DNA from 4 places in the Pseudarthrobacter sp. rb genome. Region 1 is predicted to be linked to each of the others. Evidence: riboswitches for the same ligand, from Rfam matches in the RefSeq annotation. Region 1 holds a riboswitch; each other region holds the start of a gene.
The links. A riboswitch is a leader RNA that binds a small molecule or an ion and turns the genes downstream of it on or off. The one in region 1 is predicted to bind thiamine pyrophosphate.

Region 1 (7,735 bases):
ACCCTGCTGCATGTGATGCTCCTGGTGGCCTTCGGCATCAAGGCCGCCGTTTTCCCCCTGTCCTTCTGGCTCCCCGACTCCTACCCCACGGCGCCCGCGCCGGTCACCGCCGTGTTCGCCGGCCTGCTGACCAAGGTGGGCGTCTACGCGATGGTCCGGACCGAGACGTTGCTGTTCCCCGGCGACACGTTGAACACGCCCCTGATGGTGGTGGCGCTGCTGACCATGGTGGTGGGCATCCTGGGTGCCCTGGCCCAAAGCGACATCAAGAGGCTCCTCTCGTTCACCCTGGTCAGCCACATCGGCTACATGGTGTTCGGGCTGGCCATGTCCTCCGCGGTGGGACTGGCAGCGGCGGTCTTCTACGTGGCGCACCACATCACCATCCAGACCAGCCTCTTCATGGTGACCGGCCTGATCGAGCGCCGCGGCGGCAGCTCGTCCGTGGACCGGCTGGGCGGCCTAGCAAAGCTCTCGCCCATGCTGGCCCTGCTGTTCTTCATTCCCGGCATGAACCTCGCCGGCATCCCGCCGTTCTCCGGGTTCCTTGGCAAGGTGGGGCTGCTGCAGGCCGGCGTCCAGCTGGGCACACCACTGGCCTACGCGCTGGTGATTGGCGGGGTGGTGACCAGCCTCCTGACCCTGCTGGCCATCGCCAGGGTATGGAACCGCGCCTTCTGGCGCCGCCCCACCGACGCCGAGCACCCGGACCCGGTGCTCCTTGCCCCTCCTGCGGCCAGGGTTTCCGGTCCAGGCGCCAAGGTCAACAACACCGTGACGCTCCTGCCGCGCACCATGGTGGGCCCGACAGCGGGCCTGGTGGTGCTCGGCGTTGCCCTGACCGTCTTTGCCGGACCGCTGTTCGGCCTGTCGGACCGGGCCGCCCGGGACATGCTGGACCGGTCGCCGTACATCGAGGCGGTGCTGGGCGACGGTACGCCGGTCCCGGGCGCAACTGCCGGGGGAGGAGGGCGATGAGCCGCAAGCGCATTTCGCTGCGCCAGGAATTGCCCCTGCTGGTCTGGCTGGTGATCATCTGGGGTGCCCTGTGGCAGGATTTCAGCCCCGGCAACCTGTTGTTCGGTGCCCTCCTGGCCGTGGGCGTGGCCCGGCTCTTCTACCTGCCGCCGGTGGAACTCAGCGGCCGTTTCAACATCCTTTACGCCGTGCCCTTCGCGCTGGCCTTCGTGGGCAAAGTGGTGGTGGCCAGCGCCCAGGTGCTGTACCTGGCGACGGCCCGTGGACCCAAGGTGACCAACGCCGTCGTCGCAGTGAAGCTGAGGAGCCGCCAGGACCTGATTGTCACCGCCACCGGACATGTGATCTCCCTGATCCCGGGCTCGCTGGTGGTGGAGGTGGACCGCTCCACGTCCACCCTGTACCTGCACGCCCTCAACATCACCTCCAAACAGGACGTGGAGGGCCTGCGGAACGAAGTCCGCTCCATTGAAGCCGGCCTGATCCGCATCATGGGCAGCCGCGAGGAACTCGAAGAAGTGCAAATGGAGGCCACCACATGATGAACGTTGTCCTTGCCGTTACAGCCGTCATTTTCTCGCTGGCAGCGGCCGGCGCCATCATCCGGATTGCCCGTGGCCCCTCGCTGCTGGACCGGGTGCTGGCCACCGACGTGCTGCTCGCCATCCTGGGCGGGGCGCTGTGCATCGACATGGCCGTCAACCGGCACCTGAACAACCTGATGCTGGTGGTGGCCATCTCCATCATCGGGTTCATCGGGTCCGTGACGGTGGCCCGGTTCGTGGCGGACCGGAGGGTGAAGCCCAATGAATCCTGACTTCTCCGGGCCGGACGCCTGGATCGACACTGTCTCCGCCGTGTTCATGGTGGTGGGGGCGCTCATGTCCCTGGGCGCGGCGATTGGCCTGCTGCGCTTCCCGGACCTGCTGAGCCGGATGCATGCCGCCACCAAGCCCCAGGTCCTGGGCCTGTTCCTGCTGCTGGCCGCCATCGGGCTGCAGATGCGGACCTGGTGGGTGTGGCCGGTCCTGGTGGTGGCGTGGATCTTCCAGCTGCTCACGGTACCCGTGTCCGCCCACATGGTGGGCCGGGCCGGCTACCGCACCAAGCACCTGCACCGGGAGCTGCTCACAGCCGACGAGCTGGAAGCCGTGGTGCAAAAAGCCGCCGCCGAGACTGCCCTGAAGGACAGTCCCGACGACGGCCGGCAGCGCTAAGCGGCGCCCTGGGCAGCTAGACGATGTCCTGGCTCTTGGCGAACCGGGTGATGGCGCGCTGGGTGCCGCGGTTGGCCAGGACCTGGATGATGGCACTGACAGACGCTGAGATCAGCGCGAAGGTCAAAGCAGACCGGAGGCTGGTGGGGACGTCCTCGTTCTTGCCGGTGGGTGCTTTCTGCCCCGTGGTCTTTTCCCAGATGGTGTTAACCAGCTTGGTGCCGGCCAGGCCTGCGCCGAGGCTCACGGCGGTCCCGAGCAGTTTGATGAGAAGGTTCATTGCTGGTACTCCTTGCGGGCGGAAAACGGACTGTCCCCAGCCTAGCCTCACACCCGGGCTGGTCCGGGCAGGGCGTGGCCGGCGGCCGGCTTTGGGGATCAGGCAGGGGGCTGCCCGGCCGGGGGTTCGGTGCGGAACTTGATCATCTTGTGCGTGCCGTCGCAATAGGGCTTGATGGCGGAGGCCCCGCACCGGCACAAGGCGACGGTCCTGCGCTCCCTGGGCACGGCGTCGCCGGAAGGGGTAACGATCTCGAACTCACCCCTGACAATGAGGGGACCATCCGGGCACACCACGATCGAGCTGGCGGCGGATTCCTGGTCCGCGTCTGTTCGTGTTCCATGCTGTTCGGGGTTCATGCCTGCACCGCATTCATCGTTGTTTCCGGCTTTCTGGCTTCCTGGCCTGCTGGGTTGTGTGGGAGCTTGCCGCCGTGGAGCAGCAGGAGCTTTGCCTCGGAGTGCGCCGCGGTCCTGAGCCTTCTGCCTGCATACGGCATGCCGCCGCTCCACCTGAAAGCAAGCGCAAGCCACACGCAGACCGCCCGCTCAGCTGCCCAGAAGGGCGCAAACCATGCTGCCGAGGGGGGAAAGACGGCGCTCCCGTTGTGCCGTCGTCGTCCGATTTCTGCGCAGGCCACAGCTGCTCCGGCGAGCAACGCGATGGCCGCCCGCCGTGCCCTTGCAGGGAGGAGGGCGGCGCCGGCGGCTGCAGGCAGCAGGGCAAGCTCCGCGGCCAGCCGCCGCGGCTGGGCCAAGTCGTCGTAGGCCTGCCGCACACGCTGGCGCAGGAAGTGCCGGGCAGTTGGCGGCCGGCGTGCCACGAACAGGTCCGGAAGGATCCGCTCGCTTCCGCCGGCCGCCTTGATGGTCCGGATGAGCTCCAGGTTTTCAAACAGCACGCCTGCGTAGCCCCCGGTGGCCAGTAGGGCGCTCCGGCGTACCCCGAGCGTCCCCGGGTAGTCGGCAGACCCGGCGCGGTTGAGCAGCGTCCTGGCCGTATCCCAGCGGGCGTGCCAGGGAAGGGGAGCGAAGTAGTTTTGCGGCCGCACCACGTCCGCGGACTTGAGATAGTGCACGACGGCGGCGAGGGACTCGCGCGTGTAGCGGACGTCGTCGTCGGCGATAACGAGGAACTCCGCACGTGAGGTGCTGGCACCGGTCATCACCCCTGCCACCTTGCCGTTGCCGGTGCCGGGCCGGCCGGCCAGGTCCGGGTGGATGTGGCGGACCCCGCCGGGAAACGCGGCACGGTGGCGGTCGAAGAGGTTTTCCTCGGACCCGTCCACTACCGTGACGGGCATCCAGCCCACCAGGCGGTGAAGGTAACCCGACAACTCGGCGAGGCCGGAGTCCCCGGTCCAGCGCAGGGGAAGGACGTATTCCGCGTCGTGTGCCACAAAACCCGGGGGCGCCTCCGCGGGGGACCAGCCTGTCACGCTGCCGCCGGCACGGCCGCCCGAAGCGATGTTTGCCCGGCTTCCCAGGAGGACATCAAGTGGCCGGAGACGCGGCTGTCGATGGCCATGACGGCGGTGGCACCGAACAGGACGTCCTCAAGGAGGCCCGGCTCGGCCTCAACCAGACCGCCGGCAAGGTCCCGCCCGGCAATCTGTTCATGCACCGCGTCGGCTTCCACGTGCTCATCGAAATAATGGGTGACGTCTGCGGCGAAACCATGCCGGCGGAATCCGTTGCCGTAGAAACGGTTGGGCTGGGAAGAGGTCATTTCGTAGATGGCCAGGTGGCCGGTGATGGCCCCTCGCAGCCGCCGGTTCAGGCCGCAGAGCGACATGAGGTTAACGGACGCGAGGGAGAGGGCGGGGATGGTATCGATGTAGGCGCCGTACCTGTCGTCCAGGCCCAGCCCGCGCATGGTCCGGGCAAACAGCGCACTGTGCATCCGCTCCGGCCTGCCGCCGCCGTATTCGTCGGCCTGGATTTCCACGAGGGCAGCCTTGGCCCGGCCGGATAGCCGCGGAATGGCCCAGGTGTGCGGATCCGCTTCCTTCAACTGGTACACGGATTTGTGGATCAGGAACTCTTTGAGCTGCTCCAGGCTTGCCTTCCGTGCCACGAAGCGGGAAACGCTCGGGCCGGTGTCCATAGCGGCGAGGCCGAAAAGGACGTCGGCCACGGCATCGCTGGTCATGGCAATCCCGGCGGCCAGTTCGACATTACCGGCGGTTTGGCGTGCGGCGGCGCGAAGGGCGGCTTCAAAGGGTTCTTCGATCAGTCGCCGGACCCTGATCAGGGCCGGTTCCCACTCCCAAGCGTCGCTGACCCCGTCCAGGCCCGAGTAGTGCAGTTCGTACAGGCAAAAGAGTGACAGCTGGATGTCTTCGTCGGCAATGATGTCACCGGTACCCGCCACCTGCGCCGACACCAGCCGGTGCAGCCCGTCCAGCTCCGGAGCGGCAGCATCAGGGGCCTTCGACAGGGCCGCAAAGAGCGCGCTGCTGACGGGTCCTCTGGTGTCCGGGATTCTCATGGTGCTCCTTGGTTGCCGCGCCGGTTCGGGGAACGGCCGCCGATGGTGCTCCCGTTCCCTGTGGTGGTCGTACCCCGGGGGACAACATAGTAAGCATGATTACTAATAAAAGCTAAGCAGCCCGGGGCCGCTTGGCATGTACCGGTGCGTGTCCCGCTGCGCCGGGTCAGCCGGCGCTACTCGTCCAGCGCCGAACCCAGGATGTCGCGCAGGGCCTCCACCACCAGTTCGTGGTCCTGCAGCTGCGGCAAGCCGGACACCGCCACGGAAGCCACCACACCAACGCCCGTGACCTGGATCGGAAACGCGCCCCCGTGTGCCGCATAGCGGGACTGGTCGAACCAGGCGTTGTCCTCGATCCGGCCGCCGCCCAGCCGGCCGCGCAGTCCCACCAGGAGGGAGGGCACCTCGTACCGCAGGGCAGTGCGCTGCTTGGCCCGGATCCAGTGGCCGTTGTCGGGCGTGGCGCCCGGAAGTGCGACATGGAACAGCACCTGGTCACCCTTGGCGATGTCGATGGCGATGGGCAATGACCGCTCCTTGCCCAGCTCAACGAGGAGCAGGCCCAGGTTCAACGAATCATCCAGCGAGAAGCCGGGAAACTGGAGCTCCCGGACCTCCGCCTCGATGCGGGCAATCTGCGCCTCCAGTGAGCCCTCCGGCTGGGCGTCGCTGGAATCAGGATCGAACCCGGTCACATCCGGTGGATTGGCGGTCATGGCCCTCAATCTACTCCTGCCAGGTGTAAACTTGACCACGCCCAACTGGGCAAAATAGACAGCGTTACCCAACCACAAGCAACACTAAAAACGACAGGGGAGCGCCGCCGTCGGGCATCCTGGCACAGGCCGGGCACCGCAGGTGGGCGCTGAGAGTGCGGACAGCCGCAGACCCTCGAACCTGATCCGGTTAGTACCGGCGCAAGGGAGTCGAGTTCTCAAAGTGTCGCGGATGCACGGCCACAGGCCTGCACCCGGGTCCACTTTCCCCTCCTGTTTCCCAGGAGGATCACATGAGCACTGCAGCAATCAAGAAGACCACCAGTAAGTCCTGGCGCGTCGTGGACATCGTCGTCGCCGCGCTGGTGGCCATCGCGGGCGGCGTCATCTTCTGGGCATGGGACCAGGGTGCCGCCGCACTGTCCGCCCCCATGAACGCCGCCTACCCGCCCCTGACCGGACTGCTCGCCGGCGGCTGGATGATTCCCGGGGTGCTGGGCATGCTCATCATCCGCAAGCCCGGAGCCGCCCTGTTCTGCGAGACCGTAGCCGCAACCGGCGAACTGCTGATGGGTTCCCAGTACGGCGCCTCGGTCCTGTTCTCGGGTTTCATCCAGGGCCTGGGCGCGGAAATCATTTTCGCGATCTTCGTCTACCGCAAGTTCAACCTGCCCGTATCGCTGCTGGCCGGCGCCGCGGCAGGGTTCTTCTGCGGCCTGAATGACTCGTTTGCGCCGTGGGGCTGGAACATTGCCTACTCCGGCGCGGACAAGCTCGCCTACATCGTGCTGACCACCCTTTCCGGGGCCATCCTGGCTGGCGCTTTGTCCTGGCTTGCCACCCGCGGCCTGGCCCGCACCGGCGTGCTGGGCTCCTTCGCGTCCCGCAAGGCTGCCACGGAGCCCGTCTTCTCCTGATGGCACCCTCCCAGGACGCCTCCGGCACGGTCCGGCCTGCCGCCATCGCCGCCCGCGGCTGGGGCTGGCGGCACGCCGGAAGGGCCAAGCCCGCCGTCCACGGCCTTGACCTGGACATCGCCCCCGGGGAGCGGGTGCTCCTGCTGGGGCCTTCCGGCGCCGGGAAGTCCACCCTGCTGCACGCCCTGGCCGGCGTCCTGGGAGACATCAACGACGACGGCGAGGCGGGCGACGCCGACGAGTCCGGTTCGCTGCTGGTGGACGGAGCCCCGCCCCGGGCACGGCGCGGCCGCGCCGGTCTCATGCAGCAGGACCCGGAGACCCAGGTGGTCCTGTCGCGGGTGGGGGACGACGTCGCCTTCGGCGCCGAAAACCTTGCGGTGCCCCGCGACGCCATCTGGCCGCGCGTTCACGAGGCACTTGCCGACGTCGGGCTCGCCCACCTCCCGCTGGACCACCCGACGTCGGCCCTGTCCGGCGGCCAAAAGCAGCGCCTGGCGCTGGCGGGCATCCTGGCGATGCGTCCCGGACTGATCCTGCTGGACGAGCCCACCGCCAACCTGGACCCGGACGGTGTGCTGGAGGTCCGCGACGCCGTGGCCCGCTCCCTGGACAAAACCGGGGCGACGCTGGTGGTGGTGGAGCACCGGGTGTCCGTCTGGAAGGACCTGGTGGACCGGATCGTGGTCCTGCAGCCCGGCTCCGCGGCCGATCCTGCAGTGCTCCTGGACGGGCCGCCGGACCGCGTACTTACCGAGGCGCGGAGCATGCTCGCCGCAGCGGGCGTCTGGGTACCCGGGTACGTGCCGGCCACACGCGCCCGCGCCGCCGTCCCGGCTCCCGGCGCAGGCAGCCTCCTGCTGGCCGCAGAGCAGCTGGGCGTCTCCCGCGAACGCCCCCGCCGCAAAGGCTTCCGGAAGATCCTGCCTGTCCCGGTCCAGGAAGGCGTGGCCGCGCAGGTCCGCGCCGGGCAGGCCCTTGCCATCACCGGCGCCAACGGCGCCGGCAAGTCCACGTTCGCGCTGACCCTCGGCGGGCTGCTTGAGCCGGTGTCCGGAAAAGTGTCCGCGACGTTGGACCTCAGCCGCGGTGCCGGCATCGATCCCTACAAGTGGAAGGCCGAGCAGCTGATTT
Region 2 (7,735 bases), on a different contig from region 1:
AGGACCGCCTGCCCGAACACGCCGGCGTCATTGTCCGCACCGCGGCCGAGGGCGCTTCCGAGGAAGAGCTGACGCACGACATCAACAGGCTGCGCGCCCAGTGGGAGGGCATCGAAAGCCAGTCCGCGTCCACCAAGATCCTGGCTCCCGAGCTGCTCTACGGCGAACCCGATCTCACCATCAAGGTGGTCCGCGACGTCTTCAACGAGGACTTCTCCAAGCTCATCGTTTCCGGTGAGGAAGCCTGGGACACCATCGAGGCCTACGTCACCTATGTGGCGCCGGACCTTGTGGGCCGCCTTGAGAAGTGGACCAAGGACCAGGACATCTTCGCCGCCTGGCGCATCGATGAGCAGATCCACAAGGCACTTGAACGGAAGGTCTTCCTGCCCTCCGGCGGCTCCCTGGTGATCGACCGTACCGAGGCGATGACCGTGGTGGACGTCAACACGGGCAAGTTCACCGGCAGCGGCGGCAACCTTGAGGAAACCGTCACCAAGAACAACCTCGAGGCAGCCGAGGAAGTGGTGCGCCAGCTGAGGCTCCGCGACATCGGCGGCATCATCGTCATCGACTTCATCGACATGGTGCTCGAATCCAACCGCGACCTGGTCCTGCGCCGCCTGGTGGAGTGCCTGGGCCGTGACCGGACCAAGCACCAGGTGGCCGAGGTCACCTCACTCGGCCTGGTCCAGATGACCCGCAAGCGCATGGGTACCGGACTGCTGGAAGTATTTGGCGAGCAGTGCGAGGCCTGCGCCGGCCGTGGTGTTGTGACCCACGACGACCCCGTGGAGCACCGCCGCGCCAACATCGTTGCGGCCGAGCACCACGTCCAGCGCACCGACAACCGGCCCGAGACCCGCACGGAAGCCCGTCCGGAAGGGCAGCGGAGCGACAATGCCCAGCCCGGCGTGCGTCCCGAACGCAAGCGGCGGCGCGGACGCGGCGGGCAGCAGCCCGAAGCGGCCCCGGCACCTGCCGTCCATGTGCACACGGTCCAGCCGGACCCGTCGGACGCCGAGCGGCACGCCAAGGCGGAGGCAACCAGGCTTGCCCTGGCGAACATTGCCGCTGCGGCCCACGCGGCCCACCTGCATGACGACGAGGTGGCGGCAGCCCGGCAGGTGCCTTCTGTGGAGCCTGCGCCGGCGCCCGTCGAGGAGAAGCACGACGCCGACGCCCCGGTACGTCCTGCAGCTGTCCTGACGTTCGGCGGCGAGGAAGTCCCGCTTCCGTTCGTGGAGCACGCTGAGGAACAGCATCCCCAGCCTGCCCTTACCCTGGACCGGCTCGCGGAAGCGTTCGCCCACCTCGGCCAGCCGGCGTCCCCTGTGGAGAACGCGCCTGCCAAGACCGCCGAAGCCGTGAAGGTGCCGGAAACTGTGGCGCCGGAACGGCAGCACGACGACGGGGGAGCGGAAGCGCGCTCCGCCGCAACGGAAGCTGCAGCCGGGAAGGACTACTCCGACCACACGCTGGAGCAGTCGCGGCAACGCAGGCCGCGGCGCCACCGTGCCGCCAGCCGTGCGCAGGGTGCCGCCAACGAGACCGCCGTCCAGCAGCACGAAAACGTCCAGGCGGCAGGCGCGGGCCATTCGCACGCAGCCAAGGCTCCTGAACCCGTGAAGCCCCAGCTGGCGCCGGCGGAACCGGGCAAGGCGCCTGAGGAGCCGATCATCCTCGGCGTGGGTGTGCCTGCCTCGGAGCTCTAGGTACAGGAGTTTCCGGTCAAACGGCCGGCCGCGCAGTAAGGAATCCCCGTCCTGCGGACGATTCCCCCGGGAAGTACCGGGGGAATCGTCCGTGTGGCGGGGATTTCTGCTGCCGGGAGGTTGTTTTTCCCTTGAACCGGGCGCTGTCATCCTTTTTCCTGATGCGGCCTACGGGCTAGGGTGGAAACCGACACGGGGTGCCGCGCAGAAGGCCGGCTGAGATCCAGACCCGTTGAACCTGTCCGGCTAGTACCGGCGAAGGGATGTCTCTTGTCTTCGACCCTTTCCGTGCCCCTGCCTGCTGCCTCCGGCGTTCCGACCGCGCTGCCCCTGGGCCGGGACGTCCCGCGGGTCCTCTCGATCGCGGGCTCCGACCCGTCCGGTGGCGCCGGCATCCAGGCCGACCTCAAAAGCATTGCTGCCCACGGCGGATATGGCATGGCTGCCATCACCGCCCTGACGGCACAGAATACCCGTGGCGTGCAGGCTGTCCACGTTCCTCCGGCCGCTTTCCTGGCCGAACAACTGGACGCGGTCAGCGACGATATTTCCATCGACGCGGTCAAGATCGGCATGCTGGGCGACGAGAGCGTCATCCGCACTGTCCGGCAATGGCTGGAGAAGGTCCGCCCCGCCGTCGTGGTCCTCGACCCGGTGATGGTGGCCACCAGTGGTGACCGGCTGCTGAAGGAATCCGCTGAGGCTGCCCTCCGCGAACTGCTGCCGCTGGCGCACCTCATCACTCCCAACCTCCCGGAGCTTGCCATGCTGGTGGGCGGGGAGCCTGCCGGGACCTGGACGGCGGCGCTGGACCAGGGGAGGCGCCTTGCCGATGCCACCGGGGCCACCGTGCTGGTCAAGGGTGGCCACCTCGCAGGTGCAGACTGCCCGGACGCGCTGGTCAACACGGCCGGCCTCATGTCGCAGGAAGTGGTGGAAGTGCACGGCAAACGAATTTCCACCCGCAACAGCCACGGCACCGGCTGCTCCCTGTCCTCCGCGATGGCCACCGTCCAGGCACGCCTTGGCGACTGGGAGGCATCGCTCCTGACGGTCAAGCCATGGCTGGCCGGCGCCCTTGAGAACTCGGAGCAGCTCGAGGTGGGCCGGGGAAACGGCCCCGTGCACCATTTCCACCATGTGCGGCCGGCCCTCGCGGAAGGCGCCTTCGCTGCCCGGCTGTGGACGGAAGCGCAGCAGGACCTGACGGACATCTACGCCCTGGACTTCATCCGCGGCCTGGCCTCCGGAGACCTTGCCGAGAAGGACTTTGCCTACTACCTGGCGCAGGACGCCCTGTACCTGAACGGCTACTCCCGGGTCCTCGCCCGGGCGAGTGCCCTGGCCCCGTCCGAAGCGGAGCAGCTGTTCTGGGCGGGATCCTCGCAGCAGTGCCTGGAAGTGGAGTCGGAGCTGCACCGCTCATGGCTCAGCACCCGCCCTGCCCAGGGCGGACTTGGCCCCGTCACCAAGGCGTATGTTGACCACCTCACCGCAGCGTCGGCGTCGGGCAGTTACGCCGTCCTGGCCGCCGCAGTCCTGCCCTGTTTCTGGCTCTACGCCGAGGTCGGGGAAAAGCTGCACGCCCAGTTCCTTGCCTCGGGAGAGCCCGACGGCCACGCCTACGCGGCCTGGCTCCGGACCTACGCCGACGAGGGCTTCGCCGAAGCCACCCGGCGGGCCATCGCCATTGTGGACGCGGCGGGGCGGAAGGCCTCCGACCACGAACGGGCGGCGATGGTGACCGCGTTCAAGCAGTCCTGCCGCCTGGAAGTGGAATTCTTCGACGCGCCGAGGCTGCATTCCTGACCCCTTCGGGCAGCACCGCCGCTATTATGGAGGGGCATGGTTGCGGTGCAGCTTGTCGGGGTGTGGTTACTACCACAGCCGGGCCGCCGGAACCAGCCTCATTTGCGGCCGTAGATGGATTTAGCGTATTCTGGATCTTCGGTGCTTACGCCAACACTTGGGTTATGACCCCACGGCGTTGAGGCACAGCGAGAATCCTGGCTTTTCCGAGTCGGTTCCGCACGCAAATTTTGTAATAAACGTCGAGAGAAGTGAGTTCCCAAGTGGTGTACGCGATTGTCCGCGCAGGCGGCCGCCAAGAGAAGGTTTCCGTTGGAGACTTCGTTACCCTGAACCGCGTCGCCGGTGGAGCCGGCAGCACCATCGAGCTGCCCGCACTGCTCCTGGTTGATGGTGACAAGGTCACCTCCGCCGCCGCTGACCTGGCCAAGGTAACTGTTACGGCTGAAATCCTCCAGGACCTGCGTGGTCCTAAGATTGTCATCCAGAAGTTCAAGAACAAGACCGGCTACAAGAAGCGCCAGGGTCACCGCCAGGAACTGACCAAGGTCAAGATCACCGGCATCAAGTAACCACCGGTTACTGTTCAGGTATTTCAACAGATTCCCCAGAATTTAGAGGCAGGCATTTCAGATGGCACATAAAAAGGGCGCGAGCTCCACTCGCAACGGTCGCGATTCCAACGCTCAGTACCTCGGCGTCAAGCGCTTCGGCGGCCAGGTTGTTTCCGCAGGCGAGATCATCGTCCGCCAGCGTGGCACCCACTTCCACCCGGGCGCCGGCGTTGGCCGTGGCGGGGATGACACCCTGTTCGCACTGACCCCGGGCGCCGTTGAATTCGGCACCCGCCGCGGTCGTCGCGTGGTCAACATCGTTGCTGCTGCAGCTGCAGAGTAACAACCAGTTCTGAAGCGGTGGAGCGGGCCTGAGGGTCCGCTCCACTGTTCTTTTAACAGCATTACAATCGTTGTGGCGTCCCCGGGCGCCATATAAACAGCACCTGAGGAGATCCACGTGGCCAGCTTTGTAGACCGGGTAGTACTGCATGTATCCGGCGGAACCGGCGGCCATGGTTGCGTCTCCGTCCACCGCGAGAAGTTCAAGCCGCTCGGCGGCCCCGACGGCGGCAACGGCGGCAATGGCGGTGACGTGATCCTTCGCGTGGACCACCAGACCACCACCCTCCTCGATTACCACCACGCACCGCACCGGCACGCCAGCAACGGCGGTCCCGGCATGGGCGACTGGCGCGGCGGCAAGAACGGCGAGACGCTGGTCCTGCCCGTGCCGGACGGCACCGTGGTCAAGACCAAGGACGGCGAAGTCCTGGCAGACCTCGTTGGTGAAGGTACCGAATTCGTGGCAGCCGCCGGCGGCCTGGGCGGACTTGGCAACGCGGCCCTGTCCTCACAGAAGCGCCGCGCACCCGGTTTCGCGTTGCTGGGCATCGAGGGCGACTCCCGGGACGTTGTCCTTGAACTGAAGTCCATTGCCGATATCGCGCTGGTGGGCTTCCCGTCTGCCGGCAAGTCCAGCCTCATCGCGGCCATGTCCGCTGCCCGGCCCAAGATCGCCGACTACCCGTTCACCACCCTGGTTCCCAACCTGGGCGTGGTGCAGGCCGGCGATGTGCGGTTCACCATTGCCGATGTTCCCGGCCTTATCGAAGGCGCCAGCGAAGGACGTGGCCTGGGCCACAAGTTCCTGCGTCACGTTGAGCGCTGCGCCGCCCTGGTCCACGTCCTTGACTGCGGCACCCTGGAGTCTGACCGTGACCCGCTCACGGACCTCGCCATCATCGAAGGTGAGCTGGAGAAGTACGCCGTCGACATGAGCTATGCGGGCCAGGACGGCGAAGTGGTTCCCCTGAACCACCGCCCGCGGCTGGTCGCGCTGAACAAGGTGGACCTGCCCGACGGCAAGGACATGGCGGAATTCGTGCGCCCTGAGCTCGAGTCGCGCGGCTACCGCGTCTTCGAAGTGTCCGCCACCAGCCACGAGGGCCTGCGCCAGCTCGGCTTCGCCATGGCGGAAATCGTCAAGGCCGCCCGTGACGCCATAGCGGCTGCCCCGCCCAAGGTGCAGCCTGCCGTGCTGCGCCCGCGCGCCGTCAATGAAGCCGGGTTCAAGATCCGGCGCGAGGAAAAGAACCTGGAGCCGCTGTTCCGCGTCCTGGGCGAAAAGCCCGAGCGCTGGGTCAAGCAGACCGACTTCACCAACGAAGAGGCCATCGGCTACCTGGCGGACCGGCTCGCCCGGCTCGGCGTGGAAACCGAACTGTTCAAGCAGGGCGCCAAGCCGGGTGACACGGTGGTTATCGGTGACGATGACGGCGTCGTCTTCGACTGGGAACCCACCATGATGGCGGGGGCTGAGCTGCTGGCCTCGCCGCGCGGCACCGACGTCCGGTTCGCCGATATCGGCGACCGCCCCACCCGCAGCCAGAAGCGCGAAGAGCAGCAGGAGCGCCGCGATGCCAAGGCTGCCGCCCGCGCCGAGCTTGAGGCGGAGCGCAAGGCCGGCATCTGGACCGAGTCCGTCAGTGGCCGCCGTGCCGCCCAACCCGTCAAGGAAAGCGGACTGGAAGCGGACGATGACCTCTAGGGGCATGACTGCCGTACCGGCCGGCCGTGCCGCGGACAGAAGCGCGCTGGCCGGCGCCCGCCGGATCGTGGTCAAGGTGGGCTCCTCTTCCCTGACCAGCATCAAGGGCGGCATCTCGGAGGAATCGCTGACTGCCCTGGCTGACGCGCTGGCAGCCAAGCGCAACGCAGGCGCCGAAATCATCCTGGTGTCCTCCGGTGCGATCGCTGCGGGGCTGGCTCCCCTCGGGCTGGCCAAGCGTCCCCGTGACCTGGCTACCCAGCAGGCCGCGGCCAGCGTGGGCCAGGGGCTCCTGATGGCCCGGTACACCCAGGCATTCGGTGCACACGGCGTCACCGTGAGCCAGGTCCTGCTGACGGCAGAAGACCTGATGCGGCGCAGCCAGCACACCAATGCCCTCCGCGCCATGGACCGGCTGCTGAACCTCGGAGTAGTCCCCGTGGTCAACGAAAACGACACCGTGGCCACCCACGAGATCCGCTTTGGCGACAACGACCGGCTCGCAGCCCTGGTGGCGCACCTGGTGCGCGCCGATGCGCTCGTGCTGCTGTCCGACGTCGACTCCCTCTACGACGGTCCGCCCGCCCAGGGTGCCAAGCGCATCCCGCTGGTCACCGGCGCGCACGACCTCGAGGGCGTGTCCATCGGCAAAGCGGGCAAGGCCGGCGTGGGCACCGGGGGCATGATGACCAAAGTGGAAGCTGCCAGCATGGCGGCAGGATCGGGCATCCACGCCCTGGTGACCTCCACGCCCAATGCTGCCGCAGCCTTGAACGGCGAGGACGTGGGCACGTGGTTCTCCGTCAACGGCTCCCGCAAACCGGTCCGCCTCCTTTGGCTGGCACACGTTGCCTCGGTGCAGGGCCGGCTGGTTCTGGACGACGGTGCGGTCCGCGCCGTGCGGCACCACCGCACGTCCCTCCTGCCGGCGGGCATCTCCGCGGTGCACGGCGACTTTGAAGCGGGCGACGCCGTCGAGCTGGCCGGAGCCGACGGCACCGTCGTTGCGCGCGGGCTGGTGAATTACTCATCGGAGGAACTGCCGCGGATGCTGGGGCGGTCCACGCACGAGCTGGGCGAGGCACTGGGCAGCGGCTATGACCGTGAAGTTGTTCATGTTGACGACCTGGTGCTGGTCTGAGCTGCCGCCTCGCCTAAACTTGGATCATGACTGAAGCCCTGATCCATACTGCTGAAAATTCCGGAACCACTGCTCCGCAGGCGCAGCCGGGTCCCTCAGCAGAACCGGCATTGGCTGAGGTGCCCGTTTCGGGTGCGGACGTGTCCGCCGCTGAAGTGGAGGCGGCTGTCCACGCCATCACGGACCGGTCCCGCCACGCCGCCCGCAGGATGGCCACCGCCAACCGGGCCTGGAAAGACCGCGCCCTCCGGGCCGTGGGCGCCGCCTTGCAGGAGAACGTCCCGGCCATTCTCGCCGCCAACGCGATGGACGTGCAGCGGGGCAAGTCCAACGGCACCTCCGCCGCCCTCCTGGACCGGCTTACCCTTACCGAAACGCGTGTAGCCGGGCTCGTGGCCGCCCTCGAGAACCTGGCCAACCTCCCGGACCCCGTGGGCAACGTGGTGCGCGGGCAGACGCTCCCCAA
Region 3 (7,735 bases), on a different contig from region 1:
CACGTTGTGCAGCCGGACGTCAACCAGCGGGTTCAGCTCGGCAATGGCATCGCGCGCCGATTCGATCTTGGGGCGGCCCACGTCGCTGACGCCGTGGATCACCTGGCGCTGCAGGTTGCTCAGGTCCACGACGTCGTCGTCGACGATTCCGATCGTTCCCACCCCGGCCGCGGCGAGATACAGCAGGGCGGGGGCACCCAGGCCGCCGGCGCCGATGACCAGCACCTTGGCGCTCTTGAGCCGCCGCTGCCCCAGCGCGCCGATCTCGGGAATGATCAGGTGCCGGGAGTACCGTTCAACCTCGGCGGGGGTGAGGCCGGCAGCCGGTTCCACCAGCGGATCCAGGGCAGGGGTTGCAACATTTGCGGTGAAAGTCGAAGCCATACTTCAATGTATGCCCCGGGATACCGCCGGGTCATATTACCCCGCAGTAAAGTGAAGGGTAACTGCAATGGAAAGAAGGACAACTGTGGTCCCTGAAGCACGGGCTGACCGTCCGACCTCCGCCGCACCCCAAGCTCCCTCCCGCCCCGCAGGCCAGCGGTCCGCCCGCCTGCCCCGGGATGAGCGCCGCGCACAGCTCCTTGCCGCGGCCCAGGAGGTGTTCGTAGCCAACGGCTACCACGGTGCGGCGATGGATGAGATTGCAGAAACCGCCCATGTGAGCAAACCGGTGTTGTACCAGCACTTTCCTTCCAAGCGCGACCTCTACCTCGCCCTGCTGGAAAGCCACCTGGCCTCGCTGACCGAACTGATGCTGGGCGCCCTGAACTCCACCACGGACAATGATGAACGCGTCCAGGCCGTCATGCGCGCCTACTTCCACTTCATCGCCAATGACGACCAGGCCCACCGCCTGGTGTTCGAGTCCGACCTGATCAACGATCCCGATGTCAGCTCCCGGCTCGAAACCTTCAACCGGACCTTCGCCGACGCCATCGCCCGGGTCATTGCGGAGGACACCAAGCTCCCCCACCTGGAAGCCGAACTGCTGGGCCGCGGCCTGGCCGGAATGGCCCAGGTCAGCGCCCGGTACTGGCTGGAAACGGACGGCAACCTGGACCTCGATGTGGCCAGCGACCTCATCTACCGTTTAGCTTGGCGCGGAATCTCTCGCTTCCCCAAAGAGTCCTAGACTACAAATAAGACAACACCTCGTAGAGAAACACGAGTACTTTCACAGGCTGGGAGGCCCCCTTGGAAATTAAGATCGGCGTTCAGAACGTTGGCCGCGAAATCGTGCTGGAATCAACCCAGGATGCGGAGACGGTGGCCAAGGTTGTTGGCGAAGCCATTAATGAGGGCAGCGAACTGCGCCTGAAGGATGACAAAGGACGCCTGATCATTGTTCCGGGCAACGCGCTGGCTTACGTGGAAATTGGTGCCGAGGAGGTCCGGCGCGTAGGTTTCGGCCAGTTCTAGTCCGGCCCATTTCAGCCTCTGCCCTTTCCAGGGCCACCGCAGTTTTCCAAGGAGATCCATGCTTTCGCTGACCATCGTGGTGCTGGCAACCGTCGCCGCCGGCTTCGTCGTCTGGGCCAATGACAAGCGGCACGCCAAATACGGCGCGGCAGTGCCGGCCGGTGTTGCCGCGGGTGTTGCGGCGCTGGCGTGGATCATCCTGATGACCGCGGGCTTCGGCTACCTGCCGGGGACCACCTGGCTTCCGTGGGTCCTGCCCATTGTCGTCGGAGTAGCTGCGGCCATCGCCGCCGTCGTCTACCTGGGCCGTACCCGTGCACGCCGGGACACGGAGCGGCTGACTGTCATTCTGCGGCGCTGACCGCCGGCAGGTCAGTAAATACGCGTGTGGCCACCACCCATCCGGGTGGTGGCCACACCTGTCTCACGGTGGGGTCAGAGGAACTCCGCCCGGCCCTCCATCGCGGACGAGGCAAGGGCGTGCTCCCGGCGAGGGATGCGCCCGGCGGCCCTGGCCATCCTGCCGGAGATCACTGCATGCTTGAACGCCTCGCCCATGAGCGCGGGGTTCTGGGCCCGCGTCACTGCCGTGGCCAGCAGGACGGCGTCGCAACCCAGCTCCATGGCCAGCGCGGCGTCTGACGCCGTGCCGATCCCCGCGTCCAAAACCACCGGCACCGAGGCGCGGGAAACGATGAGCTCGATGTTGTGCGGGTTCAGGATTCCCAGTCCGGTGCCGATCGGGGCGCCCAGCGGCATGACGGCGGTGGCGCCGAGGTTCTCCAGCCGCAGCGCAAGCACGGGGTCGTCATTCGTGTAGGCGAAGACCTTGAACCCCCGGTTGACCAGCTGCTCCGTGGCGTCCACGAGCTCCACGGCGTCCGGCAGGAGGGTCTGCTCGTCCGCGATGACCTCCAGTTTCACCCAGTCGGTCTCCAGAGCCTCCCGGGCAAGTTCCGCAGTAAGGACCGCGTCCCTGGCCGTGAAGCAGCCGGCAGTGTTGGGCAGCACGCGGATCCCATGGTCCACCAGCAGCTGGAACAGCGACCCGGTTTCAGCCGTGGAGTACCGCCGCATGGCCACTGTGGTCAGGGCGGTGCCGGAGGCCAGCAGCGCTGCGCCCAGGCCGTCCAGGCTGGGTGCCCCGCCCGTGCCCATGATGAGGCGGGATCCGAGGGCGACGCCGTCCATCACCAGGGCGTCGGCGGCACCCGCGTTTCCGGCGGGGTTGATGGTGTTGGTTTCGGTCATGGCGTCAGCCTCCCTGTACTGCAGTGACAAGTTCAATTTCGTCGCCCTCGGCGAGCGCGGTGGCGAACCATTGGCTGCGCGGCACCACCTGGGCATTATGCGCGACGGCGACGCCCAGTTTCCCGCCGTCCGTCGCCTGTCCGTTGGGTGCCAGCGGGCGCCCGGTGACCTGGCTGACGAGCGTGGTGATGGAGGCGCCGTCGGCCACCTCGTGCGTGTTTCCGTTCAGGGTGATGTTCACGCTGTCTCCTTGATGTGGGGTGTGGTGGCGGCTGCCGCCGGCCGGGAGAACCGCTCCGGGCTGAAGGGCGCCCAGCGGGAATCGGATGTACCGTCCAGCAGCGCCGTGCAGATGGCGGCTGCGGCGGGTGTGAGCAGGACGCCGTGCCGGAAGAACCCGGTGGCGATGATGAGTCCCGGGACGTGCCCGTCGGCAGGGTTTCCGGACCCCGGATCCACCCGCACGCGGCCCAGCAGGGGCGCGTTGTCAGGGGTACCGGGGCGGGCCCGGGCGGTGCACTCGAGCAGTTCCAGTTCGGCGACGGCGGGCACCAGCGCCTGCGCGTCCCGCAGCAGCTGGTAGACGCCTCCGGCGCTCACGGCATCGGAGAGCGCGTCCTCGCGCTGGGTTGCCCCTATCACCACGGTTCCGTCCTGCCGGGGGACGATGTAGACGGGGACGCCGTGCACCAGGCCGCGCACCGTGGAGGTCACCAGGGGCTGGAGGTGCTGCGGAACGGCGAGGCGGAGGATGTCCCCGTGGACTGGGCGCAGTGGCAGGTCGAGGCCGTCGGGCAGGCCCCCAAGGTCCCCTGCCTGCAGGCCGTTGGCCACGATGGTTTCCGCCGCCAGGACGGTGCCGCCGCCGGCGAGGCTGGCACCGGTAACCGTTCCGCCCTCCCACAGCAGGCCGGCGGTCCGGTCGGGTACGGCATACCCGTCCACCGCTCCGGCGGCGGCCAGCTCCGGGGACCTAAGTGCAGCCCCCGCGAGGGCCAGCCGCAGGGCTGCCACCAGGCGCCGGGGATCCACCTGGTGGTCTGCGGGTGTGTCCAGGGCGCAGGCGATGGCGGGACTGAGCAGCGGTTCGCGTTTGCGGGCTTCGCGCACGGCCAGGGGCTCCACCCCCAGTCCGTTGGCCTGTTGTACCGCGCGGAGGTCCATCAGCGCGCGGCGGTCCGCGGCGTCGGCACCCACGGCGATTGTCGGCGTCGTCAGGTATCCGCAATCCGCCCCCGTCGCGCCGGCGATCCCCGCGGCGAACCCGGGCCAGCGGGACGATGCCTCAAGCATCAGTTCCAGGAGGTCCTCCTCCTGGTAGTGAAGTTCGCTGACCGGGGCAAGCATGCCCGCGGCGGCCCAGCTGGCACCGTTTCCGGGTGCGTCATCGATCAGGGCAACGGAGCGTCCGGAACGCTGCGCCTCCCAGGCGATGCCATGGCCCACCACTCCCCCGCCGATGACGGCGACGTCGGCACGGACGGTGGACTGGATGCCGGTATGGGCGGGCCCGGGGAAAGTGTCAACGGGGTTGCGCATGTGGTTCCTTCCCTACGCCGGCATTAACCGGATCAGGTCAAGCGGTCGGCTCTGACGCCCTCTCAGCCCGGCGCTTTGTGACAGCTGCCGCAGGCTCCCGCAGTACCTGCCCAGTTTAGAGGAACTAGGCTTGCAGGCATGAATGTGTCCGCCTCATCCCTGCCCGCCGGTCCCCACGCTCCAGCCACCGCAGCCCTCACCGCCGAAGTTGCCAACGCCGGCCACAGCGACGCCCTCAAGGCAGCCCGCCTGTATCTCTGCACCGACGCACGGACGGCGCGCGGCGATTTCGCGGAGTTCGTGGACGCCGCGTTTGCCGGCGGCGTGGACATCATCCAGCTGCGCGACAAGACCATCGAGGCCGCAGAGGAACTGGACCTCCTGGCGGTCCTGAAGGAAACAGCGGTACGCCATGGCCGGCTCTGGGCCGTCAACGACCGTGCGGACATCGCCGTGCTGTCCGGGGCACCGGTGTTCCACATTGGCCAGAAGGACCTTCCGCTGCCGGCAGCACGGACGCTGGTCGACGGAAACGCGGCCATTGGACTCTCCAGCCACACCACCGACCAGGTGGACGCCGCCTTGGCCGCAACGGTTGGGCCGTCAGGGCTGGACTATTTCTGCGTGGGTCCGGTCTGGGCCACACCCACCAAGCCCGGCAGGGCCGCCGTCGGCCCTGAACTGGTGACATATGCCGCCGAAGCCTCCCGGCAGGCCGGAGATCCCGTGCCGTGGTTTGCCATCGGCGGCATCGACCACGGAAACGTCCGGGAAGTGGTGGAGGCGGGTGCCGGCAGGATCGTGGTGGTCCGCGCCATCACGGAGGCACCCGACCCCGCGGCCGCCGCCGCCTCCCTGCTCGACGCGCTGGACGGCACCGGCTCCTGAGCCTGCTTAATTCCGGGACTTGGGGATACGCTGATTTTTGTGTCACATCATCGGTTGGCCCCCAACGTCCATGACCACAAGAATGCCCTGGAAGAGGCGCTGGGCCTGCTGCGGACGGAACTTGAACTGCCGGGGCCGTACCCCGCCGAAGCAGTGGAAGACGCCCGGGCCGCCATCGCGGCGCTGAAACTGCCGTCATACGACCTGACCACCGTCGAGTTCGTGACCATCGATCCGGCGTCCTCCACGGACCTGGACCAGGCAGTGTTCATCGAACGGGACGGAAACGGCTACCGGGTCATGTACGCCATCGCCGACGTTCCGGCGTTTGTTGCTCCGGGCGGTCCGCTGGACGCCGAAACCCGGCGCCGGGGACAGACGTTCTACGCCCCGGACGGCCGGATCCCGCTGCACCCCGAGGTGATCAGCGAGGGCGCCGGAAGCCTGTTGCCCGGCCAGGAGTGTTCGGCTTTCGTCTGGGACTTCACGCTCGACGGCGACGCGACAGTGCTGTCCGTGGGCGTCCGGAGGGCGCGGGTCATCAGCCGTGACAAGCTCAGCTACAAAGGCGCCCAGACCGATCTTGACGCCGGGACTGCCTCGACCGTGCTGGGGCTGCTCCGCGAGGTGGGGCTGAAGCGGGTGACGCTGGAACGGGCACGCGGGGGCGCCAGCCTGAACATGCCTGAGCAGGAGATCGTCCAGTTGCCCGACGGCGGCTACCGGATCGACGCTGTTCCGCAGCTTCCCGTGGAGGACTGGAATGCACAGATTTCCCTGATGACCGGAATGGCCGCCGCACAGCTCATGCTGGAGGGCAAAGTGGGCATCCTGCGCACCATGCCCGCACCGGATGAACGGTCCCTGCGGCATTTCCGGCTGCAGACCGAGGTGCTGGGCAGGCCGTGGGACGGGGAGGTCAGCTACGGCGAGTACCTCCGGTCGCTCGATCCCACCGATCCCCGGCAGCTGGCCATCATGCACTCAGCCGGCATGCTGTTCCGTGGCGCGTCCTACACCGCCTTCGATGGCACTGTCCCCGAAGACGGCATCCAGTCGGCCATCGGCGCCGCCTATGCCCACACCACCGCGCCGCTGCGCCGCCTGGTGGACCGCTTCGTGCTGGTCATCTGCGAGGCCCTGAGCAACGGCGGCAACGTCCCCGGCTGGGCGCGGGAGGCCCTGCCGCTGCTCCCGGGCATCATGGCGGGATCGGACCAGCTGGCCTCCCGAATGGAACGCCTGGCCCTGGATACCGTGGAAGCGGCGCTGCTGCTGAACCACATCGGGCAGGAGTTTGATGCCATCGTCATTTCCGGATCCAAGCCGCAAAACGGAAACGGGAACGGAAACGGCAACGGAAACGGCAAGAATGGAAACGGGAACGGGAAGAACGGCAACGGCAACGGAAACGGAAGTTCGGGGATCATCCAGATCGCCGAACCTGCGGTGACTGCACGCTGCGCGGGCGAACTGGAGTCCGGCACCAAGGTCCGCGTACGGCTGGTTTCCTCGGACATCACCACCCGGCAGATCCACTTCGAACTCGTTTCCTGAGAGGCCGGCAGGTGCCCCGGGCGGACCGAAACCGTGTTTCCGCGCCCGTACGGCTAGACTGGAAGGGTAGAACTGGATGCCCGGTCGTTGATTTCCTTGATTTGAAACCAACAAGCCCGCCCCTACGCGATCTTGAGATTTACCCGTTGGTCACCAGTGCCAGCATTTAGATAGCCCGCGATCGGCTTCCACTGGAATCGCTTGCGCGCCTGAGCGTGCTCCGGAGCGGCCAGCCTTGGCCGGCCCGTTGAGCAGGCAGCGCCATTGCCCAAATGAATAAGGAAACTCCCCTGTGAGTGAATTGCATACCCACCAGCTCCTGAGCGATGAGTCCGGCACGGAAACCATCGAGCCGGAAGAAACCATCATCTCCGACGAGACGCCGCACGAGATCGCGGAGAAGTCCTTCGCCGACTACAACGTCCGCGCAGACATCGTCGAATCCCTGGCCGACGCCGGCATCACGCACCCCTTCCCCATCCAGGCCATGACCCTGCCGGTCGCCCTGGGCGGCCACGACATCATCGGCCAGGCCAAGACCGGTACCGGCAAGACCCTGGGCTTCGGCATTCCGGCGCTGCAGCGCGTGATCGGGCAGGATGATCCGGGCTACGCCAAGCTGGCCGTGCCCGGCGCACCGCAGGCCCTGGTCATTGTTCCCACCCGTGAACTGGCGGTCCAGGTAGCCAACGACCTTCAAACGGCGGCGCGCAAGCGCAACGCCAGGATCACCACCATCTACGGCGGCCGCGCGTACGAGCCCCAGGTGGAGGCTTTGAAGCAGGGCGTCGAGGTAGTGGTGGGAACCCCCGGCCGGCTGATCGACCTTTTCAAGCAGAAGCACCTGAGCCTGAAGAACGTCAAGATCGTGGTGCTGGACGAAGCCGACGAAATGCTGGACCTGGGCTTCCTGCCGGACGTGGAGACGCTGATCGCGGCAACGCCCGCCGTCCGCCAGACCCTCCTGTTCTCCGCCACCATGCCCGGGCCGGTCATCGCCATGGCCCGCCGCTACATGACCCAGCCCACGCACATCCGCGCTGCGGATCCGGAGGACGAGGGCCTGACCAAGCGCGAC
Region 4 (7,735 bases), on a different contig from region 1:
GCTCACCGGACGGACAGTGAAGTGCTCCTGCGCCCATTCGATGACCCGCTCGTCGATGCCCTCGTACCGTCCGCACGCAAACGCGAGGTGCTGCTCCTCGGCCAGTTCGTAGGCGAGGGCCTGGGTGAACCGCTCGCCGGCCGGCGAAGGGACGATCAGCACGGGCTTGCGGTCCGGGTCCGGACGTCCCCCGGCAACTGCCGAGAGGGCCTGCGCCCAGGGCTCGGGCTTCATGACCATGCCGGCGCCGCCGCCGTACGGGGTGTCATCGACGGAACGGTGCTTGTCCGTGGTGAAGTTGCGCAGGTCGTGGACATGCAGGTCCAGGATGCCGTCCTGGCGGGCCTTGCCGATCAGTGAAAGTTCGAGCGGCGCGAGGTATTCGGGGAAGATACTGACGACGTCGATCCGCATCTAGGCGTTGCCTTCGGCTTCCCGGGCGGCGGCTTCGTCCGAGTTGATGTCGAAGAGGCCGTCCGGCGGGGTGAGGAGGATGAATCCTTCCTCGATGTTCACCTCGGGGACGATCTGCTCCACGAACGGGATGAGGATCTCGTCGCCGCCCGGGGTGGTGACCACCAGCAGGTCCTGGACCGGCATCGTGTTCAGGGCTGTCACCTTGCCCACCACCTGCGACCCGACCCGGGCTTCCAGGCCGACCAGTTCATGCTCGTACCAGCCCTCGTCGTCGTCCTCGTCCAGCTCTTCGGTTTCAATGAAGAGCTTGGCTCCGCGGAGGGTCTCGGCCTGGTTCCGGTCCGCCACTTCCTCGAAACCGAGCAGCAGGATGTCCTTGTTCCACCGGGCACTGCTGACGGTCAGGGGCCCTGCCGTGGCAGGCTCAACCACGAACTCCGTGCCGGGGACAAACCGGTCCTCCGGGGCGTCGGTCAGCACCTGGACGGTGACTTCCCCGCGAATGCCGTGCGGCTTGCCAATCCGTGCCACCTGAAGCTGCATCTGTTCCTCTGTTCCGCGTTGGGGTGTTTCTACTGAAAGCACTTTGTTGTGAAAGAACTCCGGCCCCTCCACCTGTGGTGGAGGGGCCGGAGCAAAAACTGGTATTGCCGAGCGCTCAGCGGCGACGGTCGGTGTCGACGACGTCGACCCGTACCGGTTCGCCGCCGGCCAGTGCAGCCACCACGGTGCGCAGAGCGCGCGCGGTGCGGCCCTGGCGGCCGATCACCCGTCCGAGGTCGTCCTGGTGAACGCGCACCTCGAGGGTGTCCCCGCGGCGGTTGCTCTTGGAACTGACCTTGACGTCGTCCGGGGAATCAACGATTCCGCGGACCAGGTGCTCCAGCGCTTCTGCCAGCAATCTACTCAGCCTCGGTGGTCTCAGCTTCGGCGTCGGCCGGGGCCTCGGCAGCGTCAGACTTGGAAGCCTTCTTGGTGATGGCTTCCGGGATGATGACCGAGCCCTTTTCCGGGGCAACGAAGGCTTCCTTCGAGACCTTGGTCTTGAGGGTGCCTTCCTGGCCCGGCAGGCCCTTGAACTTCTGCCAGTCACCGGTGATCTTCAGGATCGCGGCAACCTGCTCGGACGGCTGTGCGCCGACGGAGAGCCAGTACTGTGCACGCTCGGAGTTGACCTCGATGTACGAGGGCTCTTCGGTGGGGTGGTACTTGCCGATCTCCTCGATGGCGCGGCCGTCACGCTTGGTGCGTGAGTCCGCGACGACGATGCGGTAGTACGGGGCGCGCATCTTGCCGAAGCGCTTAAGGCGAATCTTTACGGCCACTTTTGTGGTCACTCCTGTTTCAGAAAAGGGGTGAACCCGGCTTTCTGCACCCGTGGGGCGGGCCATACTTGCGGGCTCGAAGGACAGGATCCGGACGCGGAGAGAGGGGCCACGCAGATCGAGTACCTGTTTATTGTGCCAGATGAGCGCTGTTAATTCGACTTGGCGCTGCCGTCCGTGGCGCAGCAGGCAGCCCGAAGACTGCCGGCGGGCCGCCGGAAGGTTCCACGAACGGGCCGGGACGGGTCAGGCGGACCAGACGTACAGTCCGGTCCGTTCGGAATCGTCGATTCCGGCAGCAAGTTCCGCCAGCTGCTGCACGTACGTCCGCGCCTGGGCGGCACCAAACGGCATGTCCTCCTGGGCGGCCCATTGCTCCGCCACGTCATCAAGGACGTTGCCTTCACCCTCGGTTTCATAGGTGAGCAAGTCGGCCAGGGCCCGGACCATGGCCGGCGGAACGGCAAGGAGGGAGTCGCTGGCGACATCGACCATGGTCAGCTCATAATCGGCCCCGCCGGCATGGACGGCCGTCCCGGCGAGATCACCGAGTTGCTCCACCTCGAAGTCGCTGATGCCCTGGATCCGCACCGCCTGGCCGGCAGCAGCACCGTCCCCGGAGCTGCGTCCTTCATCAAGGAGGCCGGCGCGTTTCAGCGCGGCGTCATGGGTGGCGACAAAGATCTCGGTGAAGCCCATGGCTGGTGCCCTTCTTCCGTTGGCGGAGCTGCGCGCCGGGCGCTGCCTGCCGCCCGGCCGTACGGAATCAGCCTAGTAGCTGCGGGGCGGCCGGCGCACACCCGCGGGCCTCCCGCTCAGTGCCGCCCGGAGCGGGATCAATCAGCGGACGGCGACGCGGATCCGGTTCCGCCACGGGTCCTCGAACCGGAGCTCCGCACCGGTGTGGTGGGCGGGCACCCCGGCAACCTTCAGGCGGTCGGTCAGCGCCCCGACGTCGTCGCCGGAAGGTACCTCGATGAGCACCTCGCCCAGCCCAAGGGTGTCCTTGCGCGGGCCGGCGCCGCGGCTGTTCCAGACGTTCATGGCCATGTGGTGGTGGTAGCGGCCTGCGGAGACGAAAAGCGCCTGCCCGTGCCAACCTGCGGTCTTTTCGAAACCGAGCGTCCCCACATAGAAGTCGCGGGCGGTCTGCACATCGCCAACCTGGAGGTGGACGTGGCCTACGCCGGCCGCCGTCTGCCGCTGGCCCTCCAGGGACTCCTCGGTGAGGTACTGCTCAAGGTAGCGCTGCGGCGGGAGCGCCAGGCTGTCCATGACCACGTCGGTCCCATTCCAGGACCAGCTGCTGCGGGGGCGGTCCCAGTACAGCTCGATGCCGTTGCCCTCGGGGTCGGTGAAGTAGAACGCTTCACTGACCAGGTGGTCGGCACTGCCCGTGAAGGCCCGCGGCTCGTACTGGGCAGCCGTAGCGACGGTGGCGGCGAGGGAAGCCTGGTCCTCGAAAAGCAGCGCAGTGTGGAACAGGCCTGCTTCTCCCCTGCCGGGAAGGTGCAGTCCGGGAGCCGGCGCGAGGTGGACCAACGGCCTGCCCAGGCGGCCAAGGTAGAGCCCGCCGTCCTGCTCGGCCACCACCTCAAGGCCCAGCGCACGCTGGTAGTAGTCGGTCATGACCTTCATGTCGCCCACCTTGAGCATCACGGTGCCCATGGCGAGGTCGGCAGGAAGAAGATCCTGGCTGCTGGCTGATGCGGTCATTGAAGGCTCCTAGCATTGGCGGCCGTCCCATTGGCGGCCTGTCACCTATTAAAATTACTTGAAGCTTCAATTTATTCCAAGTCCCTGCGAGCCGTTTGTCAGCGAATGATCCGCCCGCCCAGCACCACGTGCTCCAGCGCATGAATGGTCTCCGGTACCGCCCGCGGGTCTTCCCGGCATACGACGACGTCGGCGCGGACCCCTTCCTCCACTCCGTCCGCTCCCAGCCACGTTCGTGCTGCCCAGCAGGCGGAGTCGAGGGCCGCGTCCATGGGCAGGCCGGCGCCGTGCAGGGCCAGGATTTCGTCCGTGATCCTGCCGTGCCGGATCACGCTGCCGGCGTCGGTACCGGCAAAGATGCGCACGCCCGCGGCATGGGCTTCCGCCACCCGCTCGAGCCTGCGTTCCCACAGGGCGCGCATGTGCGCGGCATAGCGTGGGAACTTGGGATCCGCCTGCGCAGCAATGTCGGGGAAGGTGGCGATATTGATGAGCGTGGGCACGATCGGTACGCCCTGCTCCACGAACCGGGGCAGGTGGCGGGGCAGGAGCCCGGTGGCGTGCTCGACGCAGTCAATGCCGGCGTCCAGCACCTGGTCCAGGGTGTCTTCGGCGAAGCAGTGCGCCGTCACCCGGGCGCCTTCGTCGTGCGCCGCCTGGGCGGCATCGCGTACGACGGGGGCGGGAAACGACGGCGCCAGGTCGCCGGCGCTGCGGTCAATCCAGTCGCCCACCAGCTTGACCCAGCCGTCGCCGTCGCGCGCCTGCTTGCGGACGGCCTCCACGAGGCCGTCCGGTTCAACTTCCTCAGCGAAGCCCCGCAGGTAGCGGCGCGTCCGGGCGATATGGCGCCCGGCACGGATCAACACCGGGAAGTCCCTGCCACCCTGCATCCAGCGGGTATCCGCCGGCGAGCCGGCGTCCCGGACCAGGAGGGTTCCGGCGTTGAGGTCCGCCTGCGCCTGGTCCCTGGCGGCTGCGGGCTCCACAGGGCCTGCGGGGCCCAGGCCGATGTGGCAGTGGGCGTCCACGAAGCCCGGCAGGACCCAGCCGTCGAGTATCCGGCGGGGAGGAGTGTCCGGCTTGTTGAACGTGAGCCTTCCGTCCACCGACCAAAGTCCATGCCGCACCCGGTCCGGTGCGGTCAGGACGGGTCCACGGAAGTGGATGATGTCTGCCATGGGGCTCCTTTCGATGCCCGGTCAGGCTAGCACCGCAATTATGACAAGCCCGGTTCAGGGGCCTGTGGTAGCTTCGTTCCTGACCACACGGGTGCCCTTGCAGGGGCTGAGATCGGGCTGACGCAGCCTGCGACCGTTGAACCTGTCCGGGTAATGCCGGCGAAGGAAGTGAGTATTCCCTTGAGTACGCAAAACACCCAGTTGAACCCTGCCCTGATGCCGTCCGCCGGGGAGCCCGGCGGCACATCAGCTCCGCAGGTAACCCAGTCCCTGAAGTCCCATTCCCTGGCCTATCTTGCGGATGAGGCGTCCGGGGTCCGGGTACCTGTGACGGAAATTGCCCTTGAGTCGTCACCCAACGGCCAGCCGAACGCACCCTTCCGGACTTACCGGACTGCGGGGCCCGGCAGCGATCCCGTACGCGGCCTGCAGCCCTTCCGCTCAGGGTGGATCGCGGCGCGCGGGGACACCGAGCCCTACGGCGGCCGGGAGCGCAACCTGCTCGACGACGGCCGCTCGGCCGTACGCCGCGGCGCCGCCTCCGCGGAGTGGAAGGGCGCACAGCCGGTGCCCCGCCGCGCCGTCGACGGCCGGACGGTGACGCAGATGCACTATGCCCGGCAGGGAATCGTCACGCAGGAAATGCGGTTCGTGGCGCTGCGCGAAAACTGCGACGTTGAACTGGTCCGCAGCGAGGTTGCCGCCGGCAGGGCCATCATCCCGAACAACATCAACCATCCGGAATCCGAGCCGATGATCATTGGCAAGGCTTTCCTGGTGAAGATCAACGCGAACATTGGCAACTCTGCGGTGACGAGCTCCATCGCGGAGGAGGTGGACAAGCTGCAGTGGGCCACCCAGTGGGGTGCCGACACCGTCATGGACCTCTCCACCGGCGACGACATCCACACCACGCGGGAGTGGATCATCCGCAACTCCCCCGTGCCGATCGGGACGGTGCCGATCTACCAGGCGCTGGAAAAGGTCAACGGCGAGGCCAACGCCCTCACCTGGGAGATCTTCCGGGACACGGTGATCGAACAGTGCGAACAGGGTGTGGACTACATGACCATCCACGCCGGCGTGCTGCTCCGCTATGTTCCGCTGACCGCCAACCGCGTCACCGGCATTGTCTCGCGCGGTGGCTCCATCATGGCGGGCTGGTGCCTGGCCCACCACCAGGAGAACTTCCTGTACACGCACTTCGATGAGCTGTGCGAAATCTTCGCCAAATACGACGTCGCCTTCTCGCTGGGTGACGGCCTCCGCCCCGGTTCCACGGCGGACGCCAACGACGCCGCGCAGTTCGCGGAGCTGGACACGCTCGCCGAGCTGACGCAGCGGGCCTGGGAGTATGACGTCCAGGTGATGGTGGAGGGGCCGGGCCACGTTCCCTTCCACCTGGTCCGTGAGAACGTGGAACGGCAGCAGGAGCTGTGCAAGGGTGCGCCCTTCTATACCCTGGGCCCGCTGGTCACCGACATCGCTCCCGGCTACGACCACATCACGTCGGCAATCGGCGCCACCGAGATTGCCCGGTACGGGACAGCCATGCTCTGCTACGTCACACCAAAGGAACATCTGGGGCTGCCCAACAAGGACGACGTCAAGACGGGTGTCATCACCTACAAGATCGCGGCGCACGCGGCGGACCTGGCCAAGGGCCACCCGGGGGCGCACGAACGGGACGATGCCCTGTCCAAGGCACGGTTCGAATTCCGCTGGCGCGACCAGTTCGCCCTGTCCCTGGATCCTGTGACCGCGGAGGCGTTCCACGACGAGACGCTTCCCGCTGAACCAGCCAAGACGGCGCACTTCTGTTCCATGTGCGGGCCCAAGTTCTGCTCCATGCGGATCAGCCAGGATATCCGTGACGAATACGGGTCGGCAGACTCGCAGGCGGCACTGGCGGACCTGGCCTCCGGCATGCGGGAGAAGAGCCAGGAGTTCCTGGCCAAGGGCGGCAAGGTGTACCTGCCGGAGCCGACGGTCGCTGCCGGCAGCTAGGACGCCCGGGCGGGCTGGCTCCGGCTTACCCCGCTGATGAACTGGCGGATGACCCGGTCCCCGTCCAGGGAGTCCTGGGGCCGGTGCCCTCCCGCGGCAACGCGGTGCAGGGCACCGGTCTCCCTGAGGTACCCGGCAATTTCCTCGTAAAGCGGCTCCCAGCCACCAGTCAGGACCAGCGTGGGGACACCGGGAACAATATGCAGCGGCGCCTCCCAGGATGGCGCCTGGAGCCTGAGCCTGCGGGCGGAGCGTTTTTCCTCGATGGTGGCCGGCTGCTGGAGGTCGGTGGCGTAGACGCGGCGGACGAATTCGCGCTGGAAGTCGTCGTCACTGAGCTGGTGGCGGACGTCGAAAAGCGGCTGCATCAGGCTGATGTGCGCGGCCGTGGCCGGCAGCTCCGCCGTCAGCGACAGGCAGGCCGGCTCCACCAGGGTCAGTGAAAAGACCAGGTCCGGACGTTCCACCGCGGCCATCATGGCGGGGATCGCCCCCTGGGAGTGTGCCACCACATGTCCGCCGGCGGCCCCGCGGCCATCGTCGGCAAGCGACCCCAGGATGATCGCGGTGTCTTCCGTGAAGGAGGATTCCAGCGGCTCCGCGGCGGAATCGTAGCCGTGCCTGCGGAGGAACAGGGCATCATACGCCAGTGCCATGCCGTGCTGGCGGGGCCATGCGGCGGCGCCAAAGGTACCGGCGCCGTGCACGAACACTACCCTCTGCTTGAACATGTCCCAACCCTATTCCACGGTGCCGACATCCCAACGAAAAAGCGCCAGGTGTCGTCTTGAGCGGTCAAAACGTCACCTGGCGCTTCCCGATGTTGAGGAACTGCTACTTGCCCATGAACTTGTCGAAGCCCTTGGGAAGGTTCAGCTGGGACGGGTCGAAGTCGCCGCCCTGCTGTCCGAAGGCCGCTCCTGTGGGCAGCGCCTTGGCAGCGTTGGCACGGCGGGCTTCGGCTTCCTTACGCTCCTGCGCAGCCTTCGCCGGGTTTCCGGACTTTGGCTTTTTCTTCGGCGCGTTCTTGGCGTTCTTGCGCGCACCGCCGCCGGCTCCGGGCAGGCCGGGCATCCCGGGCATTCCCGG

Region 2: it holds a riboswitch for thiamine pyrophosphate, as region 1 does, so the genes downstream of both, thiD (bifunctional hydroxymethylpyrimidine kinase/phosphomethylpyrimidine kinase) here and ACWRN3_RS17640 (ECF transporter S component) in region 1, are expected to answer to the same signal.
Region 3: it holds a riboswitch for thiamine pyrophosphate, as region 1 does, so the genes downstream of both, thiO (glycine oxidase ThiO) here and ACWRN3_RS17640 (ECF transporter S component) in region 1, are expected to answer to the same signal.
Region 4: it holds a riboswitch for thiamine pyrophosphate, as region 1 does, so the genes downstream of both, thiC (phosphomethylpyrimidine synthase ThiC) here and ACWRN3_RS17640 (ECF transporter S component) in region 1, are expected to answer to the same signal.

Annotation. Positions count from the first base shown of each region.
Region 1 is NZ_JBWJAR010000015.1:64,475-72,209, forward strand. Features, by position in the region: gene ACWRN3_RS17595 (Na+/H+ antiporter subunit D) at 1-978, shown strand, start outside; gene ACWRN3_RS17600 (Na+/H+ antiporter subunit E) at 975-1,520, shown strand; gene ACWRN3_RS17605 (MrpF/PhaF family protein) at 1,517-1,795, shown strand; gene mnhG (monovalent cation/H(+) antiporter subunit G) at 1,785-2,195, shown strand; gene ACWRN3_RS17615 (DUF4235 domain-containing protein) at 2,212-2,475, opposite strand; gene ACWRN3_RS17620 (CDGSH iron-sulfur domain-containing protein) at 2,574-2,834, opposite strand; gene ACWRN3_RS17625 (glycosyltransferase family 2 protein) at 2,831-3,874, opposite strand; gene ACWRN3_RS17630 (iron-containing redox enzyme family protein) at 3,910-4,965, opposite strand; gene ACWRN3_RS17635 (heme-degrading domain-containing protein) at 5,142-5,684, opposite strand; TPP riboswitch at 5,770-5,910, shown strand; gene ACWRN3_RS17640 (ECF transporter S component) at 5,978-6,601, shown strand; gene ACWRN3_RS17645 (ABC transporter ATP-binding protein) at 6,601-7,735, shown strand, end outside.
Region 2 is NZ_JBWJAR010000002.1:473,512-481,246, reverse strand. Features, by position in the region: gene ACWRN3_RS04975 (Rne/Rng family ribonuclease) at 1-1,715, shown strand, start outside; TPP riboswitch at 1,899-1,996, shown strand; gene thiD (bifunctional hydroxymethylpyrimidine kinase/phosphomethylpyrimidine kinase) at 2,004-3,524, shown strand; gene rplU (50S ribosomal protein L21) at 3,788-4,096, shown strand; gene rpmA (50S ribosomal protein L27) at 4,158-4,421, shown strand; gene obgE (GTPase ObgE) at 4,539-6,128, shown strand; gene proB (glutamate 5-kinase) at 6,133-7,269, shown strand; gene ACWRN3_RS04945 (glutamate-5-semialdehyde dehydrogenase) at 7,296-7,735, shown strand, end outside.
Region 3 is NZ_JBWJAR010000003.1:21,303-29,037, reverse strand. Features, by position in the region: gene moeB (molybdopterin-synthase adenylyltransferase MoeB) at 1-384, opposite strand, end outside; gene ACWRN3_RS05210 (TetR/AcrR family transcriptional regulator) at 470-1,135, shown strand; gene ACWRN3_RS05205 (DUF3107 domain-containing protein) at 1,198-1,422, shown strand; gene ACWRN3_RS05200 (hypothetical protein) at 1,481-1,783, shown strand; gene ACWRN3_RS05195 (thiazole synthase) at 1,858-2,673, opposite strand; gene thiS (sulfur carrier protein ThiS) at 2,678-2,914, opposite strand; gene thiO (glycine oxidase ThiO) at 2,911-4,212, opposite strand; TPP riboswitch at 4,205-4,323, opposite strand; gene thiE (thiamine phosphate synthase) at 4,351-5,100, shown strand; gene ACWRN3_RS05175 (RNB domain-containing ribonuclease) at 5,140-6,657, shown strand; gene ACWRN3_RS05170 (DEAD/DEAH box helicase) at 6,950-7,735, shown strand, end outside.
Region 4 is NZ_JBWJAR010000003.1:355,424-363,158, reverse strand. Features, by position in the region: gene trmD (tRNA (guanosine(37)-N1)-methyltransferase TrmD) at 1-414, opposite strand, end outside; gene rimM (ribosome maturation factor RimM) at 415-960, opposite strand; gene ACWRN3_RS06670 (RNA-binding protein) at 1,076-1,318, opposite strand; gene rpsP (30S ribosomal protein S16) at 1,320-1,742, opposite strand; gene ACWRN3_RS06660 (hypothetical protein) at 1,989-2,441, opposite strand; gene ACWRN3_RS06655 (VOC family protein) at 2,583-3,458, opposite strand; gene ACWRN3_RS06650 (amidohydrolase family protein) at 3,557-4,639, opposite strand; TPP riboswitch at 4,717-4,824, shown strand; gene thiC (phosphomethylpyrimidine synthase ThiC) at 4,820-6,646, shown strand; gene ACWRN3_RS06640 (alpha/beta hydrolase) at 6,643-7,377, opposite strand; gene ffh (signal recognition particle protein) at 7,481-7,735, opposite strand, start outside.